One region of the Virgibacillus salexigens genome, then DNA from elsewhere that is predicted to be linked to it. Evidence: predicted binding sites of a transcription regulator. Region 1 holds the regulator's gene; each other region holds the start of a gene.
The links. Region 1 encodes LexA, which represses DNA repair genes until DNA is damaged. Its sites were predicted from a motif close to CGAACATATGTTCG; they were not measured.
Positions count from the first base shown of each region.

Region 2: BN990_RS20495 (DNA polymerase IV) is a predicted target of LexA. The motif match lies at 3,886-3,899, and genes of this name have one in related genera.
Region 3: BN990_RS12635 (sigma-70 RNA polymerase sigma factor region 4 domain-containing protein) is a predicted target of LexA. The motif match lies at 7,789-7,802, and genes of this name have one in related genera.

Region 1 is NZ_CCDP010000001.1:2,244,889-2,255,154, reverse strand. It holds gene BN990_RS10695 (nucleotidyltransferase domain-containing protein) at 18-587, shown strand; gene BN990_RS22580 (VOC family protein) at 761-916, shown strand; gene BN990_RS10690 (DMT family transporter) at 1,093-2,013, opposite strand; gene pdxR (MocR-like pyridoxine biosynthesis transcription factor PdxR) at 2,152-3,558, shown strand; gene BN990_RS10680 (DUF2200 domain-containing protein) at 3,875-4,225, shown strand; gene BN990_RS10675 (hypothetical protein) at 4,805-5,419, opposite strand; gene BN990_RS10670 (manganese catalase) at 5,668-6,528, shown strand; gene BN990_RS10665 (hypothetical protein) at 6,539-6,748, opposite strand; gene BN990_RS10660 (hypothetical protein) at 6,919-7,218, opposite strand; gene BN990_RS10655 (hypothetical protein) at 7,283-7,582, opposite strand; gene lexA (transcriptional repressor LexA) at 8,030-8,653, opposite strand; gene BN990_RS10645 (YneB family resolvase-like protein) at 8,937-9,575, shown strand; gene BN990_RS10640 (DUF896 domain-containing protein) at 9,697-9,927, shown strand; gene tkt (transketolase) at 10,041-10,266, shown strand, end outside.
Region 2 is NZ_CCDP010000003.1:449,909-460,174, forward strand. It holds gene BN990_RS20455 (SNF2-related protein) at 1-345, shown strand, start outside; gene BN990_RS20465 (hypothetical protein) at 585-854, shown strand; gene BN990_RS20470 (hypothetical protein) at 832-1,098, shown strand; gene dnaN (DNA polymerase III subunit beta) at 1,082-2,353, shown strand; gene BN990_RS20480 (hypothetical protein) at 2,414-2,854, shown strand; gene BN990_RS20485 (hypothetical protein) at 2,854-3,081, shown strand; gene BN990_RS20490 (hypothetical protein) at 3,138-3,422, shown strand; gene BN990_RS20495 (DNA polymerase IV) at 3,917-5,164, shown strand; gene BN990_RS20500 (replication initiation protein) at 6,039-7,184, shown strand; gene xerS (tyrosine recombinase XerS) at 7,193-8,266, opposite strand; gene BN990_RS20510 (hypothetical protein) at 8,796-9,611, shown strand; gene BN990_RS23035 (hypothetical protein) at 9,698-10,266, shown strand, end outside.
Region 3 is NZ_CCDP010000001.1:2,613,396-2,623,661, forward strand. It holds gene dacB (D-alanyl-D-alanine carboxypeptidase/D-alanyl-D-alanine endopeptidase) at 1-1,138, opposite strand, end outside; gene BN990_RS12610 (YndJ family protein) at 1,139-2,806, opposite strand; gene BN990_RS12615 (DUF4166 domain-containing protein) at 2,793-3,407, opposite strand; gene BN990_RS12620 (DoxX-like family protein) at 3,394-4,323, opposite strand; gene BN990_RS12625 (DNA polymerase IV) at 4,505-5,755, shown strand; gene BN990_RS12630 (alkaline phosphatase D family protein) at 5,953-7,563, opposite strand; gene BN990_RS12635 (sigma-70 RNA polymerase sigma factor region 4 domain-containing protein) at 7,846-8,478, shown strand; gene BN990_RS12640 (helix-turn-helix domain-containing protein) at 8,542-8,784, shown strand; gene BN990_RS12645 (aldo/keto reductase) at 9,173-10,105, opposite strand; gene BN990_RS12650 (phosphopentomutase) at 10,251-10,266, opposite strand, start outside.

The DNA of each region.
Region 1 (10,266 bases):
AAATGAGGAGATTTTATATGCCGTTTGAACAATGTAAGCACATAAAAACCGTAATGTCAGGTTTCAGCAAAAATTGGTTCTTTGTAGGTGGTTGGGCAATTGATCTTTTTCTAGGAAAAGAAACTAGAGTTCACCATGATATTGAGATTGGTATATTTAGAGAAGATCAAATTGAATTGAAACATTTTCTAAGCAGCTGGGAATTTAAAAAAGTTGTACATCGTGAATTTATACCTTGGTACAACGAATATTTAGTATTACCTGTTCATGAAATACATGCTATAAATAAAATGGATAAGCATGAATTAGAAATTCTCTTAAACGAGTCTGACACCGTTAATTGGAGGTTTAGAAGAGATTTAAGAATTTTATATCCTTTAAAATCCGTGTTGAAGTATTCTGAAACAGGCTTACCTTATTTGGCTCCGGAAATAGTTTTATTATATAAGGTAAGAAACACAAGAGAAAAAGACCATATTGATTTTTTATCTGTTAAAGATATTCTTCACGCTAAGCAGAAGTATTGGCTCCGAGAAGCAATAGAAATGCATGAACCAAAGCATGAATGGCTCCAACTATTAGGTTAGATATATTTCAAAAACGGATGTATTTCTGGAGGAAGGATATGCTTTAGTATTGTTGAAACGGGAAAAATTACGGAATAACTCTAAAAAAGTAAGGTCTCCTAGGATGTTGTTAATTATGATGGACTTAAAGAAGAATTCTTGAAGAACAAATTAGAAGGGAAAATGAAATATGAATGTTCTTTTTAGATTATTTGTATGTAAAGGACATTGAGGAATCTTTGAGATTTTATCAAGACATTATCGGGTTAAAATTATACGGTAGAAATGAACGGTGTGGGCGTTTTAAATATGATTGTTTTTCATTATTAATTACTTCTGATTCAAACTAGAGGATTAAACCGCTATTCGAAAGAATAGATACAGCATGAATTGAGCAAGATCTAAGGATTCTACAAGAAGGTCTTGATGACCAATAAGTTATTCCAGAAACGGGGGCTTTAATTAAAGAGAAGATAGAAAAAGGGCTTGGTTCTGTGAAACGCAAGCCCTCTTTCTATCTTTTATTTCATAGTATACAATCAACAGATTTAGTAGAGGTAGGTTGATTATTCTGCTGCTTTTTTATGTTTGACAAAATGACTCCAACTAACGTGATAAGTCCACCAATTAATGTATAAGTAGTTGGAAGTTCTTCAAGCCAGATCCATGCTATAAGAAAAGTAATAGCAGGGGTTAAATAAAGTGCACTTGTTGCTTCTGATGCTCCAGTTCGTGAGGTAATATACGCTAGAGTAAAGTAAGGAATAACGGTTGGGAAAACGCCTAGATAAATCACTGTTAGTGTTATATCTATGGGCGCATGAATAACTGCCTCTCCAAGACCTGGAGAAAATATCATCATGAAAATCGTACCTGACCAAATCGTGTACATCGTAAAAGCAATAAAACCGTATTTTTTTAGATAAGTATTTTGAAAAACAAAGTAAATACTTTCTGAAAGGGATGCAACTAAAACTAGAATAATTCCGATATTTAAAGAAAAATTTTCAGTTGTCCCAGCTAAAGAAATAAACGCAACACCACAAAATCCAGTCAACGAACCTATCCATCCCAAAAATCCAAACTTTTCACGGAAAAAGAGAAAAGCCAACAAAGCTGTGAATATAGGTGTTGTTGACACCAATAAACTAGCAACTCCTGCACTAACTGTTTGTTCTCCATAATTTAGTGCTGTCTGATAGGCTGAAAAGCCTAAAAAACCAAGTAATAAAATTATTGGAACATCGTTTCGTTCTGGTAAACGAATTCCTTGAATAACTGCTACAAGAACCAATGTTAATGATCCAATTAATAGTCGTAAAAGGGATAAATGTTCAGGTGAATAAGCAGTCAATGCAGCTCTTATCCCAGGGAATGCTGACGCCCATAATATATTTGTAAGCAAATGAGCAGAAGTGAGTTTAAAATTTATAGATTTTGTCATCAATACACCTCATCTTATATTTTAATCCAACCAGTTAATTCAGATATTTCTCATCTTAATATCACTTTGGTAAAATGTCTTCAACAGGTTAAACAGAAAAATACCAACCAATTTTAACTGGATTACGAAAAAGGAGTACTAATGAAAAAGCCAAAATACCAATTGATTGTTGATTTTATAAAAGAAAAAATTTCCAAGGGTGAGTGGGCGATAGGCGGTCGGATACCAAGTCAACGTCATCTAGCAAGAATGTTTGATGTCAATCGAAGTACAGTCATAACAGCACTAGAAGAACTAATGGCAGACGGACTGATAGAAGGAAAAACAGGAAAGGGGACTGTCGTAATCAATAACACGTGGACGTTGATGGGAAACCGAACCTCAACCAATTGGAATGAAAATGTCACATTAGGTATTCATAAACCGAGTGTTTCGACGGTACAGGAGATCAATAAAGCTGAATCTAATAATAATTTGATTCAATTAAGTAAAGGAGAATTATCTCCAGAGATGTTTCCTTTAGAAGAAATGAGGTCCATTGTACAAAGGGTTTCGAATCAACTGACACCCTTTGGGTATGAAGAACCAAAAGGAAATATAAAGTTACGCCAAGCAATTAGTAATTATCTAAAAATGAGAGGAATGGACATTTCCCCCTCATCCATTCTTGTGGTTTCAGGTGCACTTCAAGCTTTACAGCTTATTTCAATAGGACTTCTACAAAGAGGGTCAACTGTATTTTTAGAAGTGCCATCGTACCTTTATTCGTTGACTGTTTTTCAATCTGTGGGTATGGAGTTGAAGGGATTACCAATGGATAAGGAAGGGATTAAGGTGGATTCAATTTATCAGACAAAGGAAAGAGGAAAGAGTATTTTATATACTATTCCAACCTTTCATAATCCAACAGGTACGTTAATGCAGAAGAAAAGAAGGGAGGAACTCATTAAATACTGTGAAAGAGAACAACTTCCCATTATTGAAGATGATGTGTATCGTGATTTATGGATGGATTCCTCACCGCCAGAATCATTGAAATCAATGGATTGTCATGGGAATGTATTATATCTAGGGAGTTTGTCAAAAACATTGAGTCCTGGTTTGCGAATTGGTTGGATAGTTGGTTCAGAATCAGTTATTAACCGATTAGCTGATTTAAAAATGCAGTCGGATTATGGATCAAGTACGTTGTCTCAGCACGTTGCAACAGAGTGGTTATCTAGTGGATTATATGATCAACATCTTGAAACTGTAAGAGAACAGCTTAAAGTTCGAAGAGGTACGGCTTTAGAAGCTTTGAACAAACATTTAAGGTCTTATGCTACATGGGATATCCCAACAGGTGGGTTCTTCATTTGGATTAAAATAAAACCTATGTTTAAAGTGAAAAGACTGTTTGATAAAGCATTATCCAAAGGTCTGCTTCTTAATCCTGGTAGTATTTATGCAGAACACTCAGGACAGTTTATACGATTGTCCTTTGGGTTTGCTTCGCTAGATGAAATTAGAATAGGTATATTTCAGTTAAGTCAAATCATTAAAAACTAATAAGGACTTGGAGAGAATAGAAGAAATAGTTGGTGTAATAATAGAATTTGGTATGTTGACAGTACAATTCAATGAAGGAGGGCTTTAGCGAAATAGCCTTTTCTTTTAGAATAATGATCCTCTTGAATCATTACATTTAAGGATTTTAGTAGTTGATAAGAGAGGTTGTATCTATCCAGAGCTATAGTTTTTATAAAAAATGCATTAAAAAAGAGTAGAACAATTAATATTTAGGACAAGTATCAGACACTGTGTTAGGTGTTGCCTGATTAGTTTTGTGATAAAATGAAGAAAACCATAAACGAGGATGTGTATCATGACGAAACATCGGATTTATACAATGAGTTTCGCAAGTGTCTATCCGCATTATGTTACAAAGGCGGAGAAAAAAGGAAGGACGAAAGCAGAAGTCGATGAAATCATCCGTTGGTTGACAGGATATAGCCAGGGAGAGTTAGAAGCGCAACTGGAAAAGCAGATAAGCTTTGAAAACTTTTTTGCGGAAGCTCCTCAACTGAATGCTTCTCGAACTTTAATCAAAGGTGTAATTTGCGGTGTTCGAGTGGAAGACATTGAAGAATCAACAATGCAGGAAATTCGCTATTTAGATAAACTGATCGATGAATTAGCGAAAGGTAAAGCGATGGAGAAGATTTTACGAAACTAATGATAAACCAGAGATCACTGATTCTGTAATAGAAATAGAAAGAAGCGGTGTTTTTTTTGCGGATTAGATGTGAAGGGTACAAAAAAGCGTATATTGAACTGCCACACCCTCAACACAGAATTCTTTAGACGTAAGAGCCGATGGAAGACAAAATCTTACATATAGGTTACAAATTATGGTGTAAGTAGCATCTATTCTAAATAATAGTTTCGACAATCGATTTAAAACAGTTTTGTTGAAAGAAGCTGTTAATCCTAGTAATTAATAAAAGTGGTGAAAGTTTGAAACCAGTACCATGTATTATATCGGTTTTTCTTTGCATTTTCGTAGCATTTTTAAATTTTTCAGGACAGCATTATATATACGGCATCTCTATGGCTGTTACTTCTTTGTTTACCCTAAAGGAATTAATAAAGCTATCAACTAACAAAAATAGCAAACCATATTAGGGACAAACATTGGAAAAGAATTACCTTTTTTGATCTAGCTATAGATAATACAATTGTAGGTTAGAACTAGCAGGTAGTGTTACGGTAAAACGCGTTTAAAATATAGGATTTCAGAAAAAACGACAACCCTCTATTTCTCTCTATTAGTAATGGGTTCTGCTATAAGATTTGATAATGAATGTTCTGCATTCCTATTTCCATTTCGCGCTTCGATTTTAAATAGATAGACCATAATGCCACGAGGAACAATACCAATTAGTAACATGGAAATAAAATCAAGGGTTGTCGCAGATGGTTTTAAGTAGGCAAAAGCATTTATGTTCACTAAGACATAATTGTAGTATCCAAATATAAGTAAAACGGAAAAACCTATATATATAAGTAGAAATTTTTTCCATGAAGATGAGAATTGATATATTAACATAGTAATTAAGGGGACATCTGTAAAGACATCTCCGAAAAAATCTGGTTTAACAGGAGACAAAGTTATATAACTCGCCCAGTAACCAAAGTAATCTCCAATTGAATGATAAACTATAAATAACACGGACACGAAAGAACCAAAAAGGAGTATCTCTATTAATCGCTGTTTGTCCACAAAGTAAAAAAATAAGACATAACAAACAAGTACTAAAATGACAATTAAAAACCACTGAAGGGAAAATAATTCCTGATTAAGCCATTTATTTAAGTCTAAGTTGTTCAATTCTTTAGATTTTTGAAGTATTTCTTCATTGGTAACCATATGAATCTCCCTCATAAGCAAAGTTGTTTTTATTATTGTCAAGTCCTTTATATGTATTCAAAGTAAATCGAAGGTTTTTAAATTAGATTGCCATCTTATTGACAGGCGAATTACTCAGTTCAAAGGAAGAGTATTAGGTCAGACGATGGTGAAAAATTGATTTATATAAATAACACATAAGACAACTATTATACGACATATTGTAAGTTGGAAGTATAATGACAATTTACAATAAGGGAGTGTACCGCATGTTTTATCATGTGAAGGAATTACAATACCATGCTAAACCAGATCGACCTGATCCTGTATATGCCAAGAAACTGCAGGAAATTTTAGGAGGGCAGTTTGGCGAAATTTCGGTTATGATGCAATACTTATTTCAAGGCTGGAATACAAGAGGGGATGGGAAGTATAAAGATTTATTAATGGATACAGGAACGGAAGAAATTGCTCATGTTGAGATGATTGCAACCATGATAGCTAGGTTATTAGATGGTGCTCCAGATGTAGAATTGGAAGATGCAGTGAAAGATCCGGTAGTTGCTGCGATTATAGGTGGAACGAATCCGCAGCAAGCTATTGTTTCTGGGTTAGGTGCTATGCCTGTAGATAGTGTAGGAAACCGATGGACGGCTAGTTATGTAGCGGCAAGTGGAAACTTGTTAGCTGATTTCAGAGCAAATCTAAATGCAGAATCTCAAGGCCGCCTGCAAGTAGCTCGACTATATGAAATGACGAATGATGCTGGTGTTCGTGATATGCTCTCCTGGTTGTTAGCCCGCGATACGATGCATCAAAATCAATGGTATGCAGCTATATGTGAATTGGAAGAAAAAGAAAACATTGTAGTACCAAGCACGTTTCCTAGAGAATTAGAGAAACAACAAGTTTCCTATACGCTATTTAATCTATCTCAGGGAGACGCAAGCGCCGAGGGACGCTGGGCTCATGGCCCGAGTATGGACGGATATGGTACATTCAACTACGTAGATCGACCAATTGCTTTTGGAGGAGTACCTCATTTAGAACCAGCACCACCATATATTTACGATACACCGCTGTGGGCGCTTCGTAAATCTGATGATCCGCCCGGACCAAGTATGAAATAATAGTTTTTCATCATTTCCAAAGATACCAATTTTCTTCTTTTTTTATTTTATATAATTCACCTATTCTTTCTTCCACGAATCCTTTTTCTTTTAAACATTTTAAATAATAGGCAATATGATGTCGATCCTCATTGCTTTGTACATCATCTATTGCAATAAATTTGGGATAATTCTTGTTTAGTTCAATAAGTAAGCTGATCTCAATTAAAGAACATTTCATATGTATAGCATTTTTTAAATATCTTTCCATCATTTAATCACTCTCTTACGATGTAAATACCAAGTAATTATAGCAAAGTGGCTGCATATAAAATAGCTATATAACCTATTTTTTACAAAAATTTAAAAGTGTAGATATATGTAGAAATTAAGAAGGGAGCCTTCTTAATTTCATCGATTTGTTTGATTTGGTCGGATGATATCATTAACTTCTTTGACAGATGGTTTTTTTCTTTTAGAAATTAAATCGTCTAGCTTCTTCACAGCATCATCAAACTCACGATCGGATATCTGCTTTGAAGCTAACATTGAGCAAAGCATAGCATAAGCCATCGGTGTTGTATCTACAATTACATTTACATCTACATCGGAATTACCGCTGTGTCTTACGGTAGATTTGTTTGAAATTTGATTATCGGAGTGACCATTTTCATTCGGCCGGATTGGAAATAAATTGTTTGCTCTTGGCAATGAGTTTCCCTCACTTTCTAAATAAAGGTAGTGGGATATGAGACATATCCCACTTTCTTAATGCTTAATAGTCACATTTCTTCTTTTTCTTCTTCTTCTTTCTATCTGAATCACCAGCTTCGGATTCTTCATCAGAATCTGAACCACATTTCACATAGGAATTACCGCTATTAGAGACTTTTGCAAAGTTAAAATTACGATTTTTGTTCTTTAAATCGTTGTCGTTATCATTGTCGTTATCGTTTTCGTTAAAGAAGAATTCTCCGTCGAAGCTATCACCATTAGCATCAGTTACACCTTCTACATCGTCATTAGAGTTGTCAAAAACGCGGTTGTTTCTTCCACAGTTATGCTTTCTCCACATATCATCTTTTCCTCCTTTTCATTGAGATAATGCTATTATATTCAAGCAACGAGAAGCTGAAATGGCTTGTGTCTTATGTCAAAAGTTTGTTTTACTAGAAAAGATGACGTAAATCCATAGAATACAAGGTTTTGGTAATTGAAAATAAGGTAACTGTCTAGGAAGTATTTGGCTCATTTATGGGTAATAGAGGAGAAACTAGCGAAGATGACCAGCCCGTAATAGGCATTCATATAAGGGAAATATGTAAAACAGCTGTTAGGAAAAAGGCAGTTGTCTTAATTAATACCTTCAATGATAATAGCTTGTAGGTCGGACATGGACCGACAAGCAATAGTTTGTCTTTCATAAACAGCTCTCCTATACTTGGTCTTCCTTATTTGAAGATGCGGTTTTTGTTTACCACTTGATTACTGTTGTAGCAAAAAAACTGCCAAGCGGCAGTTTTTAATGAATAGTACGATATAATCCAATTACCTTCCCTAGGATGGTAACATTATCATAAATTAATGGTTCCATCATTGCATTTTCAGGTTGGAGACGTATGTGGTCTTTTTCTTTAAAGAATCGTTTCACAGTTGCTTCATCTTCATCTGTCATCGCAACAACAATATCACTATTTTGTGCTGTGTTTTGCTGCTTAACAATAACCATATCCCCATCTAAAATTCCCGCTTCAATCATACTTTCACCTTCAATCACCAATACAAATAAATTATCTTCTGGATTGGCACTAGTAGTTGGAAGCGGAATAAATTCTTCAATATTTTCTACCGCTGTTATCGGTAATCCAGCCGTAACTTTACCAATAACTGGGGCATACCTCGCTTCCTCTCTAGGAATTTGACTATCGTCTGAAAGATCAATCACTTCAATTGCTCGTGGTTTCGTAGGGTCTCTGCGAATATACCCCTTACTTTCTATTCTTGATAAATGTCCATGAACAGTTGAACTAGATGCTAGACCAACAGCTTCAGCGATTTCACGGACAGAAGGCGGATATCCTTTTTTCGTTACTTCATCTTTAATATAATCAAGTATCATTTGTTGTCTTTTTGATAGTTTGGTCATGCATTGATCACCTCGCGCATAGAATTAATTATTACTAGTTTACCATCGGGTAATTCTAAATGCAAACGTTCGTTCGAAAAATCGGTTGACAAGATCATATGTTCGTGTAATACTATAAACAGGAAAACGAACAACTGTTCTAAATGATGAGGAGGGATTTTTGCAATGTTTCAGAAACTGACAAAAACAGACGCATTTTACCTCATAGCCTTTGCACTAACTTTAGGTTTCTTATATTATTCTATTATTACAAGTTAAGGAATTTGGATAGGAGATTGGTATTTTGCGCGCCATTATATACTGTAGAGTAAGTACAGATAAAAAGGAACAAGAAACATCATTAGCAAGACAAAAAGATGAGTTATTAGAATTGGCTGCAAGCCATCAGTTTACAGTGGTAACTTGTATTCAGAAACAAGAAAGTGGATATAAAGTAGATCGTGAAGGTATATTTGAGATACTTGAATTAATTTCTGATGGGAAGGCAGATTGCTTACTTATTCAAGATGAAACTCGTTTAGGAAGGGGAAACACCAAGATTGCGCTTTTCCATCATTTACATAAATTAGAGATACCTATCTATACCTCTTATCATGAAGGAAAACTGGAATTATCCGAGGCGGATTCAATGGTATTACAAATTGTTGGGATTGTAGAAGAATACCAACGTAAAATACATAATGCAAAAATAAAAAGAGGGATGAATAAAGCAATTCAAGATGGCTATGATCCAACTAAAAATCTAGCTAACCAAAATAAAGCCCCAGGAAGAGAAAGAAAAACATTCCCAATAGAAGAGGTAGTACGATTAAGACAAAATAACTTAACCTTCAAAGAAATAGCCACAACTTTAAATGGTTTAGGTTATTCTGTATCCAAGGCAACGGTTCATCGCAGGTACCAAGAGTTTCAAAATACTTGAATATATGATAGGGTATAGGTAAGATATAAAGGCAAGAGCAACGTTTGTGTTCTTGCCTTTTTATGTTGAACAACACTAAGAATTCGGAAGTCACTGATAAACTCTAATGGAGGTTATATATATGCTTTCTAAAGAAAAAATCGAACGTATTAATGCGTTAGCAAAAAAGGCAAAAGCTGATGGGCTAACCGATAAGGAGAAGAAGGAACAACAAACATTACGCCAAGAGTACTTAAAAAATGTACGAAGTTCCTTCAAAAACCAATTTAAATCAATGAAGGTGGTAGATCCAAAAGGGAACGATGTAACACCTCAAAAAGTAAAGGATATGCAAAAAAAAGATAAAGAATAAAAATAAAGGAAAAGAAAAACAAATTAACGAAAATGTTGTTTTTGCTTGTGGCAACTAATGTTTCGTTATAAAATGATAAGAGTACAATGATGAAAAAGTGGAAGGGGTTTATTATGTCGAATACTATTGAGCAACAATCTATTAATACAATTCGTACGTTGTCGATTGATGCTATTGAAAATGCTAATTCTGGTCATCCAGGTTTGCCAATGGGTGCAGCACCTATGGCTTATACACTTTGGACTGATTTTATGAATCATAATCCGAAGCATTCTAAGTGGTTCAATCGCGACCGCTTTGTTCTTTCAGCTGGACATGGTTCAATGCTGCTTTATAGTC
Region 2 (10,266 bases), on a different contig from region 1:
TTGGATGAAGGAACGCTAGATAACGTTGAAACTATTCATGAACGATTCCAACGACTTAATCAATCATACGAAGAACTTCAAACTGCAAATTATGAAGATTACGACCATTATGAAGTGAATCCAATTGAAGGCGGTATGGAAACCGTTAAGCAAATTGCTCAAGGTCTGATTAAAGAATTCGAAGAAAAGGTTTCTTCTGGCACTGCTACAGTAGAAGATCTAGCTGCATATATGGAGAAATTCGATGAAATGATGCAAGTTGTAGATGATGCAAAAGCTTATAATAAAGGTAAAAAGAAGAAAGAAAAAGTAGTAGAAGGACAAGTAGCCCTAGCATTGTTCTAGGGTTACTTCCTAAAAACTACTATATAGGAGGTGTGGAAGATGATAAGCATTTCACTAAAAGAAGTTCTTAATATTATTTTTATGGTATTTATTATATATATAGTTATTTGCATTTTATGGCAAAACGCAGAATTATTGATATATGGTGAAAGAACTTATAGAGTTCTTGATGATATAGTTGCTTTAATACTATCTTTTTCATTAACCTTTAATTTTTTTGATTTATAAAGGAGTTTATTATGAAACAAATTACAGAATGTTTGGATCGAGCATTCCAGAATAAACGACCACTAAAAAAGAAATGGGTAGCATTTTTGGAATGGCAGCAAGATGTTCAGCGACCATATTTGTATCTTTATCATTATCATCATTTAATATTAATTTATGACCCAATTAGTTACTACTCGCTGTATGAATGGCATGAAAAGAAATCTGACTATAGAGGTTTATTAGCTGCCAAGAAATATTTGAATGAGAGGCATTACAATGACAAAGTCCCAAGTAAATAAAAATGTAACGAATATGTCTAATTATGAGCTGCTTAATTTTGGCTCTGAAATAAGTTCTTACAATGAGCTTATTCAAAATGAGTGGTTTAAACGACATCAAATGAATTTCCCTTATATGTTGGACGTTGATAATCGTATCGTACACGGTGTTATTAAAGAGGTAATTCCAGATGAAAATTGCGATAGATTGATTTTAGAACAAGCTAATAAAATTAGGAGTGATAAGTATGACAACAGCTGTTGAAGAAATAGTTGAGCTAAACAATGAAGTAGAAGAAAGTTTACAAACTCATGTTGAGGTTCAAATTAAAAAAGATGTAATGCAAAACATCATTAAACGTGTAGAACGCTCTAAAGAAAAGAAAGGTGTAGTGCCTATAAAGCAGGGGATATATCTTCACTTTGGAGAAGATCAAATTACAGCACGTGCTCTAAATAATGATTATTCAACTCAAGTAATTGTTAAAAAAACAAAAGATAACTATACATTTTTAGAGGGAGCTTCTGGTGGTGCCGTATTCATGGATCCCAAACTGTCATCTATGGTAAATAGCATGCCGAGAAAAAACATTAAACTATCGATTCATGCAAGTAATGCTGTAATAAGTGCTGGGCGTACATCCTTTGAACTTAAAACATTGGATTCTCTTGAATTCCCACAATTCATGGACAATATTGAAGGTCCAGAAGTCAAACTACATTCTGATGTATTAAAACGTATGTATGTTAAAACCACTTTTGCTGCATCAACCTTAGAAACTAGACCAGCATTAACAGGTGTGCAACATAAAGTTAAAGATAAACGATTTTCCCTAGCAGCTACCGATTCTTATCGTTTAGCGACAATTACCCAAGAGCTAGACGAAGAAGTTGAAGAAATTAATACCGTTATTCCTGCTCCAGCTTTAAGTGAAATTCAGAAGCAATTAGATGACAGTGTATCTCAAGTTTCCATTCGTTTCTCTAAATCATCAGTAGCTTATTCATTTGATAATGGTACTACAATCATATCTCGTGTGATCGATAGTCCTTATCCGGATATCTCAAAACTAATACCAGATCAATTTACAACTGAAATTCAATTTAGAGTAGATGAAATTCGAGAACTTGTAAAACGTGCAATGCTTGTTGATCAAGAAAATTCTGTGCAGCTTCTTGTTAAGGCAGAAGCTCTACAAGCACGTTTCATCTCTAGAGAGTCAGAGAAAGCTGGTTTTGTAGAGGATATATCACCAACTGAAGGGGAAGGAAAGGATGTAAAGTTAGGTCTTAATATTCGGTATTTGTTAGATACTTTAAATCATCATTCACCTAATTCCCTTATCAAAATGCAATTTGTAAGCAATTCAAGACCAATTATCATACGTCTAGTTGATGGTGATCAAGACAATTTAGATTTAGTACTTCCAGTAAAGTTAGCTGGTAACGATAATCCAGAAGATGTTGTAATTGAGGATTTTCGAGGGGATATTCAAATCAAAATAGAGGATGGAGAATAGTCACATAGTGAAACGTGTGATTTATGCACGTTTCACTATATATTGATGGGAGTGAATTAAGTGAACATTAATCCTGAAATCGACTGGAATTCCGAGGAATTAAAATGTGTTTGTGGAACTATAATTGATGTTTCAAATATAATTGATGAGTGTTCAGAGCGATTAGATACATTTAATCCTATTTCTTCTTTAAATAAAGAAGTGATTTGCAGTTGTGGAAGATCATATAACGTAGATTTAAGACTAAAGATTAACATTGATGTTGAATCATCCGTTAGTTTAACTCATGATATCCAATATTATGATAAAAATGACAAAGTAATAATGCCAGGATTTTTTGAAGAGTTGCAATGTGAAGATGAAGTTAATCTTTGGGACGGAGAATACATCTATGATAATAAAGTGTATCGAGTAGTAGATGGCAAGGTATTTTATATATTGTCTGCTGAAACAGATGAGAACCAAATGAATATATTTCAGTTGGAAGAGGTGCCTGTATAATGGGCATGACAATTGATAAAGCTATCTTTATTACAAACGTGTTTGCTGATTTTCATCCAAAATTACACACAGAACTTTGGCAGCAATTTGAACACGAGGTAAGCAAAAAAGAGAGATCTGGTATCTATGGAGTAGAAAATATGGCATATATTAGCTGGCTTAAAAAGAAAGAAAACCCAGAGTTTTTATCCTTTATGCATAAGCAAATAAATGTAAAATCATTTTAAGCAAGGGTGTGTTCCTACTGAAATCGAAAAAATTATCTTATCTAACTGAAATGGCAATGGAAATGATCATCGAGAGAGTAGAACAAAATATGCATAACAAATATGAAGAACATAACTTTATTATAGACATCCCTTATGAGTTTGAACAAATTAAAGATGAGTTTGTGTCTGTTTATTTGTTCGATCTAAACGTTGAAGAGTTAGGCTATGCAAATCAAGAACTTCTTATAGAGGACATACTTGATAATATTAATGAAGAACATACTAAATTTAAGATGCTTCAAACCTCCATTTATAATTATGCTGAAGAGATGGACCTTTATAGGCGTAAAGGGTATTAATTGCTTTTCGATCATTAAGGTTTTAAAATTTAATTATTAAGGAATACTTATATTGAGATAGAAATAATTCGACTTAATGTTGAAAAATTCCTATCTTAAGCATATAATAAAAGTAACAACATACAATAATAAAAGACGCTAGTGCTGTAACACTAACGTCTAAGTGGTAGCTATACCGCAAGATAGATAGCGGTGGCACATGAGAAAGAAAAGTAATCTACTTCCTACATGGGTGTGCAGGGTGGATTACTTTTTTGTGTTTGCATTGATTATCGCTACAATTAAAGTACCGAACGTGAAAATCACGATTAAATGGTCTGTAGTAATAATCATGTGATCACCCCCTTCCCTAGAGAACATGCTCTAGGAGGCGAGTGCCACATACCACCCTGCATATATAACTACCTATCAATCATTATAGCATAAATTTCCATTGTATAGAAGTTGTTATTTGGATATAATAAGAACAAACGTTCTTATTCGGAGTGATTAAAATGGATTATTCAACTTATCCTCGCAACAATATATTGTGCATTGATATGCGTTCTTTCTATGCATCAGTGGAAGCTGTTAAATTAGGTTTAGACCCAATGACAACTATGCTTGCAGTAGTTGGTGATCCTAATAGGTCCGGGAGTATAGTGTTAGCTGCGTCTCCAGCATTGAAAAAGAAGCATGGTATAAGTAATGTTAGTCGTTATTTTGAATTACCGAATGATCCAGAGATACACATAGTTAAGGCTCATATGGCTGATTATATAAATGTTTCAATGAATATAACACGTTTACTTAATAAATATGCACCACTAGAAGCCATACACCAGTATTCAGTGGATGAAGTATGGGTTACTGTTAATGGTTTAGAAAAGCTATTCGGTACTCCTTTGGAAATTGCAAACATGATTAAAGAGGATATCTTAGATAACTTTGGTATCACATGTTCAATAGGTATAGGCGATAATAAATTTTTAGCTAAAGTTGTAATGGATCTACACGCAAAGAAAGTTGGAATTGCTGAATGTAGGTATGAAGATGTTCAAGACAAATTATGGCCATTCCCGATTGAAGATATCTGGGGGATTGGAAATAGAATGAAACGCAATTTAAATCGAATGGGTATTGTAACATTAGGTCAGATTGCAAGGTATGATTTAAAAAGTTTAAAAAAAAGATTCGGAGTCATGGGAGAACAGTTGTATTGGCACTCATGGGGAATTGATTTAAGTCCTGTTATTGGAAACTTTACGCAATCGGAGCAGAAAAGTTTCGGACACGGTATAACTTTACTAAGAGATTATTCAGCAAATGAAATAGGTACGGTTATCCTAGATTTATGTGAAGAAGCATGTAGAAGAGCAAGAGAATCGAAAGTAGCAGGCAGAACAATACATCTTAGCATTGGATATGCAAGAGAAATTGGTGGAGGTTTTTCAAGATCAATTACTGTTGACTACACAAATGTCACAATAGATATGTATAAAGAGTGTATGAATTTATTCCATAAGTTTTATGATGGTCATAGCAATATAAGAAGGGTTAGTGTATCTATAACCAACTTAATGTCTGTAGACAGTATTCAATTGAATCTATTTGAGGATACTGCTAAGAAAAATGATATCGGTAATGTTATGGATCAGATTCGCAGTAAATATGGATCAACAGCTATATTGAGGGCTAGTAGTTATACAGATGCAGGGATCACTATAGATAGAAGTAAGAAAATAGGTGGTCATTATGCATAAGTAAGAGAACACTCTTTAATTAAGAGTGTTCTTTTTATTAGTCATATTTTTTTTATTACGACATAATATTTAATAAAGCAAACAAATTTCTTTAAATGAGACTTTAATAAACATTTAGAGACATATAAAACATATAAAACATTTCGGATCAGCAAATCCCTTGTCACACAAGGAGTTGATATGTCGAAATATCACAGATTGTGGTTTTAATATCACGGATTGGGTTATTATCATCACAAAAAAGGTTTTAACTATCACAGATTGAATTCCAATAATCACAGATTGGGTTATAAACTATCACAGAAAAGGTAAAAACCATCACAGATTGGGTGCATCCATCACATTTTGTGGGCTTATCTCTTAAATATAGGTAATAAATCCCATTATGAAAGCATTTTATTATCACAGATCGTGGGTAAAGGAGTAAAATCACTTCTCTTTTGTAGCTAACTATCACACATTGGGTGTTTATCTGTTAAAAATAACCCAATCTGTGATAGTTATTTATTTATCCATCACACATTGTGGGTCAAGAGTAACTCAATCTGTGATAGTTTGCCTTAATACATAGAATTTTAACCCAATGTGTGATAGTTAATCTCAAAATTTATCCTCACAAGCACCCGAAGTGTGATATTAACCTATAATTATCCATCACAACCCACAATCTGTGATGGTTTCATGTAATTTATCCCTCACATACACCCAAAGTGTGATAGTTAGAGTTGATTTTATTATCACAACCCACAAAGTGTGATAGATAGGACGAATTACTATCACAGCCCACAATCTGTGATACTTTGCTGAATCTATTGATAAGCAATTTTTATTATGAAATAATAAAAACTAATAAAATAAACGGGAACGTGATTATATGACTGAGCCAATTAAAAAAGATATAGAGAAAAAAATACAAGTCTATCAGTCGAATGATTTAGTAGAGGCAATATATGAGGATGATCTAACGGCAACGGAACACAAAATAATTCGATATGCAGCTGGTAAAATTGTTAAGTCACCGGAACACTTTCCAAATGTCTCCTTTACCGTATCCGAATTTGTTAATGCTGCAGGATTATCAGGAAATAGTTATTACTCAAGGGTAAACAAAATTGCAGGTGAGCTTACAAAGAAACGAATTATGATAAAAACGGAATCAGAAGTTGGGTGGTTCCCCTGGTTTAAAGGTATTGTCTATCGAGGTGGCATGGTACATATTCAGTTTAACGAGGTTATTGAACCCTATCTAATAAATTTAACTGAGCGTGGACGGTATACCAAATATGATTTTCCTACTATTGGAGAGATGCAAAGTCCTTATACTATTCGCTTGTTTGAACTTTTACAACAGTATGCCAAGATTGGAAGGCGAACTTTTAAATTGGACAAGTTAAAGGAGCATTTAGGAGTAGGGGATAAATATAAACAGTATGGCCATTTTAAATCAAGAGTTTTGCTAAAAGCACAGGAAGAACTCAAAGATATAAATGTACTTACATTTGAATTCGAAGAAGTTAAACATGGTCGAAAAGTAGATCAAATAGAATTTGATATAAAAATTACTGATACGATACCTATGGACGAGAATGTGAAAGAAGATGAAATTAAAAATTTCCTTAAAGAAGCTCGACCATTACTAAAAGAATATGGATACGATATTCCTAATCGAGTAATAAAAACTTGGACAATTTATGGAATAGATGAACTAAAATATGTTCTCCAAGATATTTATGCTAAAAATAGGAGTATATCACGGATAGATGCATACATAACTACAATATTAAAATCTCGAAAAAATGAATTTGAGAAATCAACAAGACATCTAAATGCTGATAATTATTTAACCAAAAAGCGTATCATGGAATTTATAGAACAACAAAAAACATCAGAAGTACTCCCTAGTTGGTGGGTTCATAAAAACTTCATTGATCAAATGGAAAGTTATGACTATACGGAAGAAGAAGCGACTACAATATGGGAGAAAAACAGTGATCATATTATGCAAGCTACAAAATTATAGCAGACAGCTTATCGGCTGTCTGCTTTATTAATGGATTGTTCTATCTGCTTGTTTGAAATATAAGTATAGATCATTGTTGTTTCCAGATTCGCATGATTTAGAATTGTTTTTAAAGTTGCTAAATCTTTATTTACTTTATAGTAATTCGTTGCAAAACTATGTCTTAGTTTATGTAAAGTTAATGAAGATTTTCCGAAAGCATCTGCATAGTGATTAATCATAAGTTGTGCAGCTCGAACAGTTAAACGATTTGCTAGACCACCATTTCCGGTTTTTCTAGATAAAAAGAAAGCTTTATTACTTCGGCTAACTTTATAACGATCGTCACGAATTTCTAAATATCTTTTCATATCTTCTGCTGCAACATTACTGAAGGAAACAACATCCCCCGAATCACCTTTACGAGTAATATCTACTTGGTTATTATTCCAGTCTATTGTATCTACATTAACACTTAATGCTTCACTGATTCGTAATCCGGATCCAAGCATAAAACTAATTAACGCTAAATCACGTTCCCTGTTATATAGGTAGGAACTGTGTTTTCTTTTCTGATTCTTTTCCAATAAATAGTTTCCATAATCCTCACGGATAAAGTTTCGAAATGCACTGATTTCATCATCTAAAAGAATTTTGTTTGCAATCTTTTCTGCTTTTTTCTTATTTGAGAGTTTCTCTTTTCTAATATTTACTTTGACCATTACGTTTCGATGTAAATATGGATAACCTTCTTCATCTTCAGCAACTTGTGACAAATAGTGAAAAAGAGAACGCAATGAGTTCAATCTTCTTGCTATAGTATCAACTCGATTATTGTTTCTCATGCAATACCTTTCAAAAGATATTATATTTTGCATTGTTAACTTTTCTAAAGTATAAATATCAATTTCTGTCATTGGGCCTGGATGTATTCCTTCATTAACTATCCAATCAAAAAATTTATAATAATCCCTAACATAATTATATAGTGTGTTCGCACTTGCATCTATTCGATAATCAATATATTCATTAATGAACCAAGGTAAGTCATTTAAATGTTTATCTACACGAGTCATAATATTTTGTTTTTGTTCTGGCGTCATTAGTTAACATCTCCTTGAACAAAATCGTATAGTATATATCTTATCACATTCATCTCTCATAAGTTTAGTGAAAAATCACAGATTGTGTGTCGATTTGAATTTTGCAATGAAATGGAGCAACACCCACAAAAAATAAATTCATTTCAACTGACAGCCCTATTTGAAAAATTCTAATAATTATTTCTTAACCTCGAACACACCTCGGACTATTTTTATAAATTACTTGTTATACATTTCTGTGAAAAATCTACTATATAACAAGTTCAAAGATAGGGAGGGGATAGATATGATGGATATAGCTGTTAACTTTAATGTAAATTTAGATGTCTTAAGTATGTTAGTTCTGTTGTTTATTTATAAGTAACAGATGAAATTAGAGATGAAAGGGGAGATGCAAATATAAAAACTACGTATAACACTAGGAAAATCATAAATTAAGAAAGACTATGCAGCTAAGAAGAGAACACATGTTCACTTAGTTGCTTATTTTTCCTTAAACTACGTATAAGATTAGTTATACGTAGTTTTCATGAGTTATATAGTATATATAAAGTATAATAAGATTTATGCCGATAAAAAAGGGGAGAGGAGAGTGATTACTATGTATTTATTTTCTGCCACTGCTACTAACTTTGTAGATACTTTTACGTGGCGAGAAATTGTAATGTTAACTTCAGTAGTAGTAACATTAATCATTGGAATTTTTAACTTGATTTTGACATCTAGAAATAAAAGAAAAGAACAGTATATAAATGCTGTTACTACTCAACGTGTAAAGTGGATGGCTAAATTGAGGGAATTATCATCCGATTATATTGCACAAACAACTATCCACGATCACAAAATTGTACTTGATTATGATTTAGAGGCAAAAACTGTGTATTTAGATCATGTAAATAAATTAAATTCAGAAATAAAGTTGCATTTAAATTATAAAGGAGAACTTGACCAAAAAATTATCTCTATTATGGATGATATAAGAGATACACTCTTCGAGTATTATGACGTAATCGAGTATATGAAGATGAGTGACGAGGAAAGAGGAATGAAACTCAAAGAACTGGCTGATAAATCTGTAATTGAAAAAGAACCAGTTATTCAACCAAAATTTTTAGAAAGTCTTTTTACACAAGGTCTTCATATTTATCAAAAGAAGATTGAAGATAACGAGCCCTATGTTACACCTTATAGTGTTCTAGACGATTTATTTAAAGAAAGGTACGGTCTTAGTGGTCAAAGGCTATTGTTAAATAAGGTAGATAAATTTACTAATTTATTAAGAATCTACTTAAAAGAAGAATGGGAATCTGTAAAACAAGAAGCTGAAAAAGGGAGAATAAAGTAGGAGTGGTTCAATATATTGAGGTATCATCAGTTGAATCAACAATATGTTACAATGGAAATATATACTAAATCACAAGGGGTGTAAAAATGCCAAAGCATTTAACACAATATGATATACTAATATCTTGTCCAGGCGATGTTAAACAAGAATTAGAAATTATAGAGAAAGCATTAAAGAAATTTAATGAACAGATAGGAAAAATTTACAATATTCATTTAAATACAGTACATTGGTCGAAAGACGCATTTCCTCAACTTGGGGGGAAACCTCAATCCCTTCTAAATACACAAATTGTTAAAGATTCTGACGCAGCTATAGCAGTATTTTGGACTAGATTTGGAACCCCTACTGATGATTACGATTCAGGAACGGAAGAAGAAATTGAGGTCTTAGTTAACAGTAATAAGCAAGTTTTCTTATATTTTAGTAATTGTGATGTTAACCCTAAAGAATTTGAACCTGAACAGTATAAGAAAGTGCAAGACTTCAAGGAGAAATCTTCTATTATTGGATTGTATAATACTTATGATAGTATAGAGGAATTTGAAGAAAAGCTACTTTCACATTTAGGTCTTTACTTTATAAAAAAAGACGCAGAAGACAAACAAATAATCAGCATAGATAAAAATCATCTTTCCGTTGTTGGAGTAAGAAA
Region 3 (10,266 bases), 370 kb from region 1:
ATTCCCCCGCAACTGGCAAGGCGTGAAAATAGGTTGAAAACCATTCCTTTTTTTGAATCACATATAGTAACCAGGAAATTTGGTTTGCTGGTATCAAATTCATATGAGATATTCCGGATCCGTCTCGCAACATCAATCCTTTTGTCTCCATCCCAAAATTCACAAGTTGTTTTTCTAACACATTTAATCCTTTTTCCCAACTACCTTCCCCATACACCTGCTTGCCCATTTCCTTTATCAAGATTTCACCAATTGTATTGTTACTATGCTTCATAAATGGAACCATCAATTTCGATAAGGGGATAGAATAACAAAAATGCAATAACTTTGTATTGGTTGGTACTTTAGCTATCTCCCACCCTCCACTATAGGTAATATGATGTTTAGTTAATGCCTGTTTGAACAAATCAATAGCGTATCCTGTTGGTTCCCATACCGATACCCACTCTTTCAATCCTTCGTGCCTATCGGGAATCTCGCCTGTTATCGTAATTAAATTGCTTCCATGTTGACGCTCAAATATTATATTTTCTTTTTTATTCGTTTCTACGGTAACTGCCTTATTATCTATTTCAATATATGTAGACTCCGGTGAAGAGGTAATTATAGGATTTTCCCCCAGCTTATTTGGTCTAATCTCCACCTTAATTGTTCCAGCATGATAGTCACTGTCTGGAGAAGCTGTTAAGGCTGAAATTTGCGCACCGTAATAATACGTTTCATCACTCCAAATCATATCTGGCGAGAGACGAACTGAATCATACCAAGTATCATCCCCAATAACCTTCCCTGAAATATGCTGAATACCCATTGCTCTAAGTTTGGCAGCAAATCCAGCGAAGTCTTTCGGTAATAAAGTAGGATCCCCTTTTCCTATTAGGTATACATTTCCTACTAAGCATCCCCCTTTTATTATTCCATCTGTACGTATCTCTGTCGAAAAGCGATACGCTTCACCTAATACAGCCAGACTGGCTGCTGCTGTCAACAACTTCATATTGGAAGCTGGACGTAATCTAGTGTCTGCTTTATGTTCATAAATCGTTTCACCAGTATCTGCTCGTCGAATACTAACACCAACAATTGCTCCAGCCAGTTTTGGAGACTGTTTCAGATATGTATCAATAGACTTCTTCACCTAATCACCACCTCTCTTCCCAATACCCACGGTTCTCTGATGTGCCTCTTTTATATTCTCGTTTTGTCGTTCGCTTGGCACAATATCATAATCTATGTTTAAAAAGGGAATAGAAAACAGCCACATTTGATGTTTTGCTTTAAGCTTTCCTTCATTTGTTTCTTCCACTTCAAACGTCTCTTCAATTGGGAGCTTAAATAAGCCTTTTCCAACAATTAAATAGATACCAGAATCTGCTTGTTCATATTTCAATTTTTTACTAGATAATTGTAACTTTTCACCATATTGACTTAACTCTAAAATGCCAATCATAGCTGTCCCTGGTAAAGGTAATGCGATGTTCATATACGTTTGATCGTTATTTTGATGGGAAGAATAAAGTGCTACAAAGATAACTTCGTTTTTGATCTTCCTCACCCACGCTCTTACATTGGTTCTTCCATCCATACGATCATCAATCGAGTGAATAGCACCTGTCATTTCCTGTCTTCTACTTGACAAAGGCAGATTCAATTGTTTTATGATACGACTAATTTGTCTATATATTATCGCTAGCGGTTTAAACCAGTTTTTCCACCTTACTTCAGCAAATAGCTGATAGTTTTTCGTATTCTCATAGAAATCAATAATCATTTGTGATAATGTATCCAGTTGAATTTCATTCGCATACTGTTCCATACAGTCTACTAAACCATTATAAAATTGGTTATCTGTCTTCCCTTTGATTATTTCCTCACCTATGATCCCCTTCCCCTTTATCTTACTTCGTGGAAATGGTTTATTCCTTTGGTTTGAAAAAGGAGGAGCAATGATCCAACCAGCTGTACCAAAGCCAGCAAACACAATTGAATTAATTATACCGTGAAAAAGAATCATGAAATCTATCGATACCGAAAACCATCCGGAAAGATTTCCAACTGCGTACAACAGTGAAAATAGAATAGAGACACATAAAGCTCCATTTGATATGCAGATCAACCATTTTTGGAGACTACTCTTAAACACTACCTTAAAAGATAAGTGAATTAATCCATATATAGCGATAATATACAGAATAACAGATAAGAACTCTATTTTGACAGAAAAGGTTATACCTAATGCCACTATCACCGGAGAAATGATAATCATACTACTTACCCATTTGTACATTTTGGATTTATAGAGTCTTCCTAACAACCCTACAGAGATAGGTAATATGCATGCAGCATAATGAAAATGGTTTGCTGTTAACCATGTAATCATCGGAGAAAAGCCGGTATCTATTGTTGCTATATGCGCAACAAACCACATGCCGCCAATAAGGATATATATAAGTCCGATATCGATGATAAATTCCTCAAAATACGCAAATCCTCTTTGAAGAAAACGTTTTACCCCATATAACGCAATCATGACTGTAAATAATAAATACAGTATTGCTAGTATGGTATCCATTGAGGTTTCTTGTGAAAATTGTAAAATAAAGATCGAAATGGAAGCCATTATCCCTGCATAAGGAAAGTATGTAGAAATCCAGCTTTCTTCCTGCCTCAAAACAATATGTAACATACAAGGAACGAAAAGCAATTGCGCAGCAGTTAGCAATAAAAAATACCAGGAATGATTCCCTGTTAAAGCAATTATTATAAATAAAATACTATTCGCGCCCGCAACTTTAAGAAACGTCATCTTCTACGAACTCCCCTTCGTATGAAAAAATGGTTCCGATTAAAGGATTCGTCACGTTAACCTGAATATAATATACCGCTTTTGTTTCCAAATATTTTTCCGTAACTGTAGCCAATCCTTGTACGATTTTTGGTAATGGTATTTCTAAAAACGGGAATATAAGACGCTGTTCTTTAGAATTAATTCGTAATCCCCCATCCTTTGTTACTGATAATAATAAATCAGAATAACATTTAGAAGGCTCACCTAAATAGTCCTGAATAAGCTTTTGTTCCAAGTCGAGATACATGGAGGCATTAAAATATCGCTTCTTATCATTAAAATAAAATACCCTTTCCCAATGCACCTGCTCCATTCCGTTATTCCCTATCGTTTGTGTATTTATAATTTTAAACGGAACGCTTTTTCCTGTTTCCGGAAAAAATAACTTATATTTCTGACTGAATAAGAACAATGGAAATAACCACTTTGACTTATTAGTAATGTATCTCATCACTCCTTTTCCTTTGAATTGATAGCTATCTTTAAACTCATACCGTTTTTGTAACATAGGGTGTAGATGATAAAAATCATTCCCTAAAATCTTTTTATAAATGGACATTTTTAACTCCTTCTTGCTTTCGTTTACAATTTTTTGCCGTGGGAATATTCTTGTAAATAGTGAGTCCCACAATAGAAATCACCAACAATGCCATATTAAACGTTATCGGATTAAACGGATGAAAAAGTTGGCTTGGTACTGTTAAGCTGGATACAATGGCGAATATTAAGAAAATGACAATCTGTATTCTATATAATAACCCTCTATTCTTGTAGCCCAACCACAACAACCCAATTATTACCTCTACCATTCCAGTGACTATAACTAGTACCGATGCTTCGTTTGCTTTTATCGAGAAAGTCATTTGCATCATTGATAATTCAGCTGGGTGTTGGTGTATTAACTTGGAAGTAAGCCCATGATAGATCCAAACAAAACTAAAAAAGTAGATGAATAACCAACTACTAAAAAGGCGGAAATATTGTGACGAGGGACTATCTCCTGTTTCCACCCATCGTTTTAAAACATCGAAACTTATGGCAGTTGCCCAACTTATTAACGGGCGAAAAATTAGGAAATCAAAGTATTTCCCTAACCATCCAAACCTTGTTTTATAGTTATATTTTGTTAAAAATAACGTAGCATTTTCTTGTGGTTTGTATTCCCAATACCCCCCTCCTTCTTTTATAATTGATAGGTTTTGGTCTGTACCAAATTGTAAGGAAGATACACTTGTCCTATCCTTTGTATGAACTTTTCCTATACTTTTCCCCCATCCTTCTATACAGAAGCCAAAACCAATTTTCGTTTTGTAGGAGAATTCTTGAGGCTGCTCCTCACTTTCCCTTGGTAAATAAGTAATGGATGAAAAACGAAGGTCCCACTGTTCATGCAAGTTAGGGTTTTGTGTTATTTCCCATAGCGTATTGATGTCTGACTGAATTGGTAATTCTACATAGATTGGTTTACGCTTCATAGCTTTACCTCCTATCCCCATTTCAATATAACATATTCTTCACCCTCAAAATGGTGGTTCCCATAATAAACGGTATACAGAATTTGATAGTAATTACCTATACATGTATAAATTTCCATTGTATAAATTAGTTCTATTTGCATATAATAAGAACAAATGTTCTTATTGAAGGTGAATAACTATGAATTATGCATCGTACCCACGTAACGATGTTCTATGTATTGATATGCGTTCGTTCTATGCAAGTGTCGAAGCAGTTAAATTAGGAAAGGATCCAATGCAGGTACTACTTGCAGTAGTAGGAGATCCGAATCGATCCGGAAGTATCGTACTGGCTGCTTCCCCAGCTTTAAAAAAGAAATATGGCATTAGTAATGTTAGTCGTTTCTTTGAACTACCAGATGATCCAGATATATATATTGTGCCAGCACATATGGCCGATTACTTATATGTGTCTGCCGAAATAACAAAATTAATTAATCAGTATGTACCTAAAGAAGCTATTCATCCATATTCAGTTGATGAAGTCTGGGTAACCGTGAATGGCTTGGAAAAGCTATTTGGTAATCGTTGGGAAGTAGCCAATCGTATAAAACAAGACATTCTAGAATGCTTTGGAATTACGAGCTCTATTGGCATTGGCGATAATAAATTTCTAGCTAAGGTTGTAATGGACCTCCATGCTAAAAAACAAGGTATTGCAGAATGCAAATACGAAGAAGTAGAAGAAAAATTATGGCCATTCCCAATAGAAGAAATATGGGGAATTGGAAATCGAATGAAGAAAAACCTAAATCGTATGGGAATTGTAACACTTGGACAACTGGCTCGCTACGATTTAGATCATTTAAAAAAACGATTTGGCGTTATGGGAGAACAACTTTATTGGCATGCTTGGGGCGTTGATTTAAGCCCTGTACTTGGGAATTTCGTAAAAACAGAACAGAAAGGTTTTGGCCATGGCATTTCCTTACTGCGTGATTACTCCAAACAAGAAACAGAAGTTTGTATCCTTGATTTATGTGAAGAAGTATGCCGGAGAGCTCGAACTGCTAACATGGCCGGAAGAACGATTCACTTAGGAATTGGTTATTCAAAAGCCACAGGAGGTGGGTTCTCCCGTTCACGGTCTATTCCACTTCCGACAAATGTGACTATGGATGTTTACCATGTTTGTATGGATTTATTTTTAAACTTTTATGATGGGATAAGCAGTATTCGACGTGCTTATGTTACATTAGATCATTTATACGAAAAGCAAGATACACAGCTTGATCTATTCGAGGATAGAGCTAAAAAGACTGATATTGGTTATACAATGGATTCGATTCGAGCCAAACATGGTACTACTTCCATTCTTCGGGCTGTGAGTTATACGGATGCTGGCATTACATTAGAAAGAAGTAAAAAAATCGGTGGACACTATGCTTAAATCATTCAAATCAGGATGGAATAGTAAGAAAACGAATCATCTAAAGGACCACAGCTAACTCGGCTAAGTAAAAATCGCTTAGCCGAGTGGATCATCACGACCCCGCTGTTCCAGTTGGAGCCTCCCTATTTGATTTACTAATTTGCTTATTCAAATACCCTTACCTCGACCTTAAATGAAATAATTCAGCCTATTCATTAACCGTTCGTGTTCGACTTAGCAGATACTAATTTGTTGACTTCCTGTAGTCCAGGCTGTCCATTTTCTACGATAAAACTGGCATAGGTTTCAATTGGAGCCCCTTTCCTTGTAATATAAGGGAGAACAAGATGGTCGGTACGCCATTGATCAGGTGTAACATGGCAGCGAACATACCCACGTTGAGCATTATATAGCTTCACATGCTCATTTGCCAGCCAAATTGGACCAAGATGATCCGTTTCTGAACCATCGCTGTCTGAAGCAATAGAGGTAACCACAAATTCAGAAGCAATGGTTTCTGAGCAAGGATTATTAAAGTCTTCCTTTAGATTTGCAGCGGCATGCCGATGTATATCACCAGAAAGCACAACTGGATTGGTAATCTGATACTCTTTGAAAGCGGAAAAAATTCGATCTCGACTGCAAACGAACCCGTCCCACATATCCATACTATATTCTTCTCCTATTCCAGGATCACGATCTACTTGAGCCATGACTACCTGCTGAGCAAGGACATTCCAAGTAGCATTAGAATGCTGTAAGTTATTCATTAGCCATTGTTCCTGTTCCTCTCCCAAGATAGTTCGTTCTGGATCTAAGCGTTCTTCCGCCTCTGAACCACTCACAATAACGGAAGAGCTATAATCATCACGATATTGACGAGTATCTAGCACATTAAATTCTGCTAAGTTGCCATACCTTAAATTGCGATACAGTCTCATATCCGGTCCCTCAGGAGCCGATATACTACGAAGTGGTAAGTTCTCATAGTGCGCCTGATAGGCATCGGCACGTTGGAGCAAGAACTGACGCTCAGAAGCTCCATATTGTGAATCTTCATCGGCATAATTGTTCTCCACCTCATGATCATCCCAAGTAATAATCCATGGAAATGCTGCATGGGCTGCTTGCAAATCAGGATCTGTTTTAAACAATGAGTAACGCAGTCGATATTGATCCAGTGTAACAACCTTTGTATTGTGAGCATTTGAAAGTTCAACAGGACGCATCAAATTAGAAGTATTAATGGCATATTCATAAATATAATCTCCTAGGAAAAATACAAAATCTAAATCCTCAGCAGCCATATGTTTGTATGCTGTGAAATAACCATGGTACCATGCCTGACAAGAAGCCATTGCGAATGAGAGTGAAGAAATATCAGCATCTGCTGCAGGTGCTGTTTTTGTTCTGCCAACAGGGCTGACGTAAGAACCAGTTTTAAAACGATAATAATAATATCGACTAGGTTCTAATCCCTCTAATTCAACATGAACCGAATGAGCAAGCTCCGGCAAGGCCACAGCAAACCCCTGCTTCACCACCAGTTGGAAATTTTGATCCTCTGCCACTTCCCATTCTACTGGTATTTGGTAGTCAGGCATTCCACCACAGCTATTCTCAGCAAGTGGTTCTGGAGCAAGCCTTGTCCATAATACGACACCATCAGGGTGAGGATCCCCAGAAGCTACCCCCAACTGGAATGGGTTATTATTAAATACAGGTACTACAGAACGAATTAACTCATTACTTGCAGGCTTCAACCCTTTTTTAATAACCGTTTTTAGTGAACCTTTCATCCCTTTAGAAAAATTATTGTTCATCATGTTTCTCCTCCCTATCTTTTCATAGAATTGATTGCGAGCTTTACATATTAAATACTCGCTTACTATATAAAGGCAAATAAATAATTAAAATCACAACCCTTTGTTAAAAAGTTTTTCTTTTAATTTAGAACCAAACTTAATAACTTAGGGTTTTTAAAAAAAATTAAACATTAAAATTATGTAATAGACCTAGAAATGTCCCTCTATATTTTATATAATGATATAAGAACAAATGTTCTGTTTTGATGTGATTTTTTCAAGCTATGTGGGGAGGAGAATATAATGGAAAAGCTGAATACTTCCTATGGACAAGCAGCAGAACCAGAAATACAGCAATTCATTAATGACAATCAAGCTCTATTTAAGAACAAATTAATGCAATCCTTTCTAAAAACACAAGAGCATAGAGAGTTATTGAAGAGGGCCATTCTAACAAACACCACAAATGCCAAACGACAGCTCGATAATGCCTTTAAGGATCATCACGCAGAAATACGATTAATTAGCCAATTGTCCAATACGGTAAGAAGAGAAGCAATCCGCTACGATCAAAAAAGAAAACAAGATTGTAAAAGACAGCAAAGCATCTTAGATCAACCTATTACCCACGATCTGAATTCTGACATAACCAACGTAGAAATATGGGAAGATCCACGAATAAAGCCTTTGGATGAAACAATTGTTGAACGGGATAACAAATTAGAAAACAAAGTTGAAAATCCTGCACTATATCAAGCTATTTGTTCTCTAACAACAAAACAAAAACACATTATCGAAGCTGCATACGTATTTGAGATGACTGATACACAAATAGCAGCCAAAGACAATGTATCTCAACAGGCCGTTACAAAGACAAGAAATAACGTCTTAGCGAAGCTAAGAAGAAAATTACTCGAAGATAAGACGATGCTTTAAGCCTTCTCTGATCACTTTTCACTGTTTTATTTAAATAAACGTTTAAACGATAGGAGAGATAGCATGGCTAAATTGGTAGATCTAACAAAACAAGCCCAAAATTCAGATACAGCAGCCATTTCTATTATTTTGGAAAGGTTCGAACCAAAAATTAAAGCATCTTTACAACAAACACCGATACAAGAACAAGCTGATCTATATCAGGAGCTAAGAATAAAGTTAATTGAAATGGTACGGGAATTCGATTTTAATAAGACATACAATTTCACTGAATTTAAGCAGAAACAATCCGAATTCAAACACTAAAAACTAGGAAAAGCAGAAAGATCTCGACAGCTAGAACTCCTAGTGGTAGTGGTTGAATGGTTTCAATTAAAGAACAGTTACCGATCAAAATAGAAAGGTACCCTTCCATCTAGCTACCCTAGCTGGATGGAAGAGGATCATTTCTATGACTGGAGGGCGCGAACGCGAGAATCCTGGGAAAGACCCAGCGATTTGATACCCCTGTATGTTAGGTTTCACAATGAGTCCCCACCGTTCTCTCGCGGAAATCGGTTGTTCACGCCTAATCGTCCAGAGAAAAAAAGCTTGTAGAAAACACAGGAGTTTCTCTACAAGCCGTAATTATTCTTCCATCAGATGCTTAGTTTAATCATCATACCGTGCGGAAAAAGCTTAACTTCAAACGAAATTACCCAAAGATATTACTTATTAATTGTACATCTGCTTCAGATAGAGCAATCTCTGCTGCTCGCTTGTTACTAAGTACTTGCTCGGGACGTTTAGCACCAGGAATAATGATATCTACGGAAGGACGAGTAAAGTACCATGCGAGTACGATATGCACAACCTCTTCTCCATAAGCATCAGCTATTTCTTTGAGTTGAGCTACTTTTTGCAGATTTTCTAGAAACTTCTCCCCTTGAAAGTTCGGGTTTTGCGCACGTAAATCTGAAAACACTGTATTTTTATCATATTTCCCAGCCAATAAGCCTGATTCAAGTGGGAAATAAGGAATAAATGTAATATTTTCATTTTCTGTATATGGGAAGTAATGCTTTTCTGGATCGCGTTTAAGTAGATTATATTCTGCTTGTAAAACATCAACATATCCATCTTTATTTGCTTCCTGTAACTGCTCTGGAGTAAAATTGGAAACACCAATGGAGCGAATCTTTCCTTGATCTTTTAATTCTTTTAATGCACCTACTGCTTCATCTTTCGGGGTATCATTATCAGGAAAATGGATATAGAATAAATCAATATAATCGGTTTGTAGTCTACGTAAACTATCATCCACTGCCTGCTTTAGAAAAGCTGGAGAATTATCTATTAAGGTGTCCTTACCTGCAAATTTATGGGCACCCTTTGTAGCAAGAACAATATCATCTCGTTTATATTCCTTCATCACTTCACCAATTAGTTCTTCGGAACGCTCAGGCCCATAAATAAACGCTGTATCGAGCATATTTATCCCATTATCTAACGCAGTTCTAACAACATCTTTTCCCTGTTCTTCATCTAACATATTCGGATAAATATTATGACCACCTACAGCATTGGTACCTAATCCAATTGGATACACTGAAATATCAGATTTACCCAATTTCGTAAACTTTGCCATGTATAAAACCCCTTTTCCCTATATTTTCGCTAACATTACAAATGTACCACGAACAAAAAAAATGAAACATTATATAACTTGAAACATTTCATCAACATCAAAAAGCAATTCATGTAAAACATGAACTGCATTAGTTAGAATCAGACTATTTATCAATAATT